Regions from separate parts of the Serratia sp. MMO-28 genome, predicted to be linked through region 2. Evidence: predicted binding sites of a transcription regulator. Region 2 holds the regulator's gene; the other holds the start of a gene.
What was found. Region 2 encodes ArgR, which controls arginine synthesis, uptake and breakdown. Its sites were predicted from a motif close to ANTGAATAAAAATACANT; they were not measured.
Positions count from the first base shown of each region.

Region 1 (3,157 bases), on a different contig from region 2:
ATCTGATCGGCAGGCGTTACGCGCAGACCGTTCTTCTTCACTACCGGCAGAGAGAGCTGCTTCATCAGTTCATCCACTACGCAACCGCCACCGTGGACGATCACCAACGGGCGCTGATGTTCCCGGCGATAGATATCCAGCGCGGTAAACAAGCGCTCCAGCGCTTCTTCGCTATCCAGTAACACACCACCGAGTTTAATAATTAATGGGTTCATCGCTTTGCTCACGGCTGTACCCTTCATCTTTCAAGCCGTAGCGTTGTTGGCTGTCTTCTTTCACCCCAGTCACTGGCTTGTGCAAGCTCCTGGAGATTCGTTCAATTGCCACCTAGCTACAACGTGAAAGCTTTTGGGTAAATATTAAATTAATGATTGGGTTTCCGGGAACCCAAAACGGATATTCAGGCACTGCACCGCCTGAGCGGCCGCACCTTTCAATAAGTTGTCTTCCGCAGCCACCGCGATCAGATGCTCGCCCTGCACGGCAAAACCGATATCGCAGAACGGCAGCCCCACCACCGATTTCAACGCAGGCACCCCTTTGTCGTACAGCCGCACCAGCGGTTTATCGTCGTAGGCCGCGTGATAGGCCGCCGCCACATCCTGCGCGGTAACGCCCGTTTTCAGGCGGCAGGTGATGGTTTCCAGAATGCCACGCGGGAAGCTGCCCAAGTGCGGCGTAAAGATCACCGGGATACCCAAGTGCGCGGAAATTTCCGGCTGGTGACGATGGTTGAACAGGCCATAAGGTTGCAGGCTGACTTCGCAGAAGCTGGTGGTGACGCTGGCTTTGCGCCCGGCACCGCTGACACCACTGACGGCGTTGATCACCGGCCATTGGTCCAGATTCAGCAGTTGTTTGTCGATCAACGGCTTCAGCGCCAACTGAGCCGCCGTTGGGTAGCAGCCCGGCACAGCGATCAATTGCGCTTCTTTGATTTTTTCGCTCTGCCATTCCGCCAGGCCATATACTGCCTTGGCCAGCCAGTCGGCATGCTGATGTTCAAAGCCATAATATTGGCGGTAAAAATCGCTGCCCTGCACACGGAATGCGCCTGAGAGATCGAACACCACGCAGCCCGCCGCCAGAAACTCCGGAGCGATGTCGTGGCTGACTTCATGGGCCGTGGCGAGAAACACCACGTCGATCCCCTTTGCTGCTTCCGCCACGTTCACCAGCGGCTGCAACGGCAGATCAACGATGCCTTTTAACTGTGGATGCAACTCAGAAAGCAATTTTCCTGCATCTGCACTTTGCGCTGAAACCGCTAAAGCGGTTATGTTCATGTGTGGGTGGCGATTCAGATAAGCCGTGAGCTCCGCTCCGGCGTAACCGCTGGCACCAACAATCAGCGTATTCAACATGTGGCCTTTCACCTTTTTGGCTTACAGTAGAGGCACTTGCGCCCCGAGAGCAGGGCTTGGTCGCGTTGTTGCGCCGTTCACCCACGTGGTCGAGCGTTGATGTTTTTATCAACATCCGGGGTTCGAGTTCCCTTACGCTCCAGCTTAATGTATTTTTATTCAAAATAAATGCATGAATATTGATACTATCCTAACCAAAGGCTGTCAACAGTGAAGATGAAATTACCTCCATTTATTGAGCTGTACCGGGCGTTGATCGCCATTCCGTCGATCAGCGCCACCGATGGTGCCCTCGATCAGAGTAATGAAGCATTAATCAACTTGCTGGCCAGTTGGTTCACCGATTTGGGCTTCCGCGTCGACGTGCAACCCGTACCGGATACGCGCAACAAATTTAACCTGCTGGCGAGCATCGGCACCGGCAGCGGCGGCCTGCTGCTGGCGGGCCACACTGACACCGTGCCTTACGATCAGGGCCGCTGGACGCGCGATCCGTTCACGCTGACCGAGCACGACAACAAACTGTATGGGCTGGGCACCGCCGACATGAAGGGCTTCTTCGCCTTCATTCTGGACGCGGTACGGGATATCGATGCCAGCAAACTGACCAAACCGCTGTACATTCTGGCCACCGCAGACGAAGAAACGACCATGGCCGGAGCGCGCTATTTTGCCGCTTCCACTCAAATCCGCCCGGATTTTGCCATTATTGGTGAACCCACCTCGCTGCAGCCGGTGCGCGCGCACAAAGGCCATATCTCCAACGCTATCCGCATCGTGGGCCAATCGGGCCATTCGAGCGATCCGGCACGCGGCGTCAACGCTATCGATCTGATGCATGAATCCATCGGGCATTTGATGGCGCTGCGCAAAACGCTGCAGGAGCGCTACAACAACCCAGCGTTTGCGGTGCCTTATCCCACCATGAACTTCGGCCATATCAGCGGGGGCGACGCGGCCAACCGCATCTGTGCCTGCTGCGAACTGCATATGGATATCCGCCCATTGCCAGGCATGACGTTGGACAACATCAACGAACTGCTGCACGACGCGCTGGCACCGGTCAGCCAACGCTGGCCTGGGCATTTGTCGATTGATGAACTGCATCCGCCGATCCCTGGCTACGAATGTCCAACCGATCATCATATGGTGGCAGTGATTGAGAAACTGCTGGGTTCGCGTACCGAAGTGGTGAACTACTGCACCGAAGCGCCGTTTGTGCAAGAGGTGTGCCCGACGCTGGTGCTGGGGCCGGGTTCGATCAACCAGGCGCATCAGCCGGATGAATACCTCGACACGGCGTTTATCGAACCCACACGCAAGCTGCTGGGGCAGTTGGTCGATCATTTCTGCCAGCAATAGAAAACGGGGCGATGCACTGTCATCGCCCACGCCCTTCAGGCGCAGAAAATAAAGCCGATAAGCTAAGCTGATAACCAGCGACGCGTAATTAAATTTCAGAAAATGCGTCGATTTTGATGTTTTTTTGCTAAAAATAGTGTCAATTAACGGTTGGGCAGGAACGTAGTGAGATAAAACCAGCAGTCTTTACCTAACACGTGAAATTTACTTACAAGATGAAAATCATGTACCCACGATTTCAATTTGTGGTTAACCATGCTGCAACGTTGATAACAGGGGTATACAGAGAACTGGGCCAGGGGTTATATGAACGAACAATATTCGGCAATGCGAAGTAATGTCAGTATGCTCGGCAAATTGCTCGGCGACACCATCAAAGAAGCGCTGGGCGAGCATATTCTCGATCGCGTTGAAACTATCCGTAAGCTTTC
Region 1 covers NZ_JBBCVB010000014.1:131,633-134,789, reverse strand. The annotation lists gene argB (acetylglutamate kinase) at 1-215, opposite strand, end outside; gene argC (N-acetyl-gamma-glutamyl-phosphate reductase) at 360-1,364, opposite strand; gene argE (acetylornithine deacetylase) at 1,581-2,726, shown strand; gene ppc (phosphoenolpyruvate carboxylase) at 3,033-3,157, shown strand, end outside.
Region 1: the regulator ArgR is predicted to act here: its motif matches at 1,511-1,528, upstream of argC (N-acetyl-gamma-glutamyl-phosphate reductase).

Region 2 (3,157 bases):
AGCTCTTCCGGCTTTTTGCCTTTCAGCTCCGCCACAAAGGTGTTGGAACGGATAATGTCCAGCGAGGTAACGCCAAACAGTTTGTTCTTGTCGTAAACACCGGCTTTCTTCAGCACTTCAGCAGCAATCGCCACCGTGGTATTCACCGGGTTGGTGATAATCCCGATGCAGGCTTTCGGGCAGGTTTTAGCCACTTGCTCGATCAGGTTGCGCACGATACCGGCGTTCACATTAAACAGGTCTGAACGATCCATGCCTGGCTTACGTGCAACACCGGCAGAAATCAGCACCACATCAGCACCGTGCAGCGCAGGAGTCGCATCTTCACCGCTGAAGCCTTTGATTTTCACTGCGGTTGGAATGTGGCTTAGGTCAACGGCAACGCCTGGGGTAACGGGGGCAATATCATAGAGGGTGAGTTCAGAACCTGAAGGAAGCTGGGTTTTGAGTAGAAGGGCGAGGGCCTGGCCGATACCGCCAGCAGCACCGAGAACTGCAACTTTCATCCTATACTCCTTTATTATCTTAAATATAAAAGCGCCGTGAATTCTTTGGCTCGGACCTTAATTTATTACACCTTTAAAAACAACCTATTAACAGTCGGTTTTAGAGCTGGCGCAATAAAATGGCCGATGTCGCGATCATTTTAGATTAAATAGCTTACGCATTAAGGGCATAGCGCACACTAATCGAAAATTGTGCGAGGATCTTCACTGGCGAGTTAACCGACCGTTACATTACACCCTTACATAACATCAGAACAACATCATTTTAATAACATTTTCTTTACCGCAAAGCTGACTCGTTTCCTGCGTCAAAAGGGCATATTCATGAGGTGCGGACTTTGTTAAAATGCCGCCCTCTCCTGATTTTCCCTGCCCTGTTCCATGGCGTTCCTGATTGCAACATTGCATAAAAATTCATTTATATGCATAATAATAATCTCTATTCTCAACATTCCACGGTGCAAAATGCGTAATCCCGCAAAGCAGGAAGACCTGATCAAGGCGTTTAAAGCGTTATTGAAAGAAGAAAAATTCAGTTCTCAAGGCGAGATCGTTTTAGCGCTGCAAGAAGAAGGCTTCGAAAACATTAACCAATCCAAAGTGTCTCGCATGCTGACCAAGTTCGGCGCAGTGCGCACACGCAATGCCAAAATGGAGATGGTTTACTGCCTGCCGGCGGAACTCGGGGTGCCTACCACCACCAGCCCGCTGAAGAATCTGGTACTGGATGTCGATCACAATGACGCCATGGTGGTGATCCATACCAGCCCAGGCGCCGCACAGTTAATTGCCCGCTTGCTGGATTCATTGGGCAAATCCGAAGGTATCTTGGGAACGATCGCCGGTGATGATACGATTTTCGTGACCCCCGCCAGCACATTTACCACACGCCAACTCTTTGAAGCCATTCTCACGCTGTTCGAACAAGAACTATGATGCATGCCGTTAACAAAATAGGGCTGGCGCAGGCCGTATTTTGTTAACGTTTTCTAGACATAACGCTCGCCCCTCAACATTCCCCCCCACGTTTAAAACTGCTTATTTGCCGACTTACAGCATATCCCAATGACAATTGCGTGTGGGCAATCAGTAGTATCTGTGATGTTCCGCACTTTTAGTCAAAAGCACTCATCCCATTGAAGTTACATAAATTTAACATTAACAGCTCATTTAATCATCGATTTTTATTCCATTGCGCTATTAAAAACAGCAATGAACAAATAAAGTTTCACTAGAAATTGTTAGCTGACTATTAATTTTCTCAGTTACTAGATGTATACTCATTTCGTGATGTAAATCACAGTTCATTGGATCTAATAAAAGAATACCAAGAGGCCAAATCATGAAAATTAAAACCACCCTTGCAGCGTTCAGCCTTCTCTCCGTGCTTTCTTTTGGATCATTTGCAGCACAATCCATTGATGCACCTCAGGCCGAAAAACTGCATTCTGTAGGAACCATCACCGTGAGTGGCGTTGGTACAGCACCTTCAGATATCCGTCAGGCGCTGTCTGCCAAAGCGGATGCCAAAGGTGCCACCGCTTATCGTGTGATCGAAGCGCGCAGCGAAGGCAACTTCCACGCCACCGCAGAAATTTATAAATAACACAATGTATTACGTGCTAATGCGTAATCACTCTGCCCGGATAACGGTCTTCAAGTATAAAAAACGCTGTAAAGCCCTTCCAGACTGTTATCTGTAAACAATTAAGGAGTTAACCTCATGAACATGAAAACAACCATCGCTGCGCTTAGCCTGCTCTCTGCCGTTTCTTTCGGCGCTTCTGCCGCTAATCTGGTGAATGATGCCCAAGCAAGCGCTCTGCAACCTGTAGGCACCATCAGCGTGAGCGGCGTAGCCGGTGCACCTTCTGATATCCGCCAGGCACTGTCTGATAAAGCCGATCAGCAGGGTGCCAAAGCCTATCGCATCATCGAAGCCTATGAAAATGGCAACTGGCACGCGACAGCAGAAATTTACAAGTAATCACTAAGAGAGCGCATTTACTGAACTACCCTCGTCATTGCCACTGCCGAGTTCCAAGATAAATGCCTATTTCCTAGAAAACCTCGTCGTTTTATGCGACGAACATTATTGCCCTCGCTTGCGAGGGCTTTTTTATCCCGATAAAAAAGGCCGCATTCGCGGCCCCAGACTGCTGACAAAGCCCGTTATTAGGGAGAGCGTGCCGAAGGGGTCGTAGCGGCGTAAGCCGCCGGAGCGCCCCTCGGTGCGCTAGGCCCGAGTATCTCGGGTTTAAAAGCTACTTTGTCATCAACCTCAGGCCGCATTCGCGGCCTAAGGTTGCTAGATGGCAGGCAAACCTCTCAGTAATCCTCTTTCGGCTCGGCCTTTTTTGCCAACGCCGCCAACAGTTTGTCATGAATACCGCCAAACCCACCGTTGCTCATCACCAGAATATGGTCACCCGGCTGTGCCGTTTTAACAATCATCTCCATCAGCGTATCGAGATCGGCGCTCCAATGCGCTGGTTGCACACAGGCATCGGCCACTTCGGCTACCTGCCAGGGGATGTGGTGTGGTTGGAACAGGAACACTTCATCAGCGCGGCCCAGCGAAGGTGCCAGCTCGTTTTTACTGATCCCCATCTTCATGGTATTGGAACGGGGCTCCAATACGGCCAGAATTC
Region 2 covers NZ_JBBCVB010000002.1:205,843-208,999, reverse strand. The annotation lists gene mdh (malate dehydrogenase) at 1-506, opposite strand, end outside; gene argR (transcriptional regulator ArgR) at 972-1,442, shown strand; gene yhcN (peroxide/acid stress response protein YhcN) at 1,849-2,112, shown strand; gene yhcN (peroxide/acid stress response protein YhcN) at 2,230-2,493, shown strand; gene mpl (UDP-N-acetylmuramate:L-alanyl-gamma-D-glutamyl-meso-diaminopimelate ligase) at 2,835-3,157, opposite strand, start outside.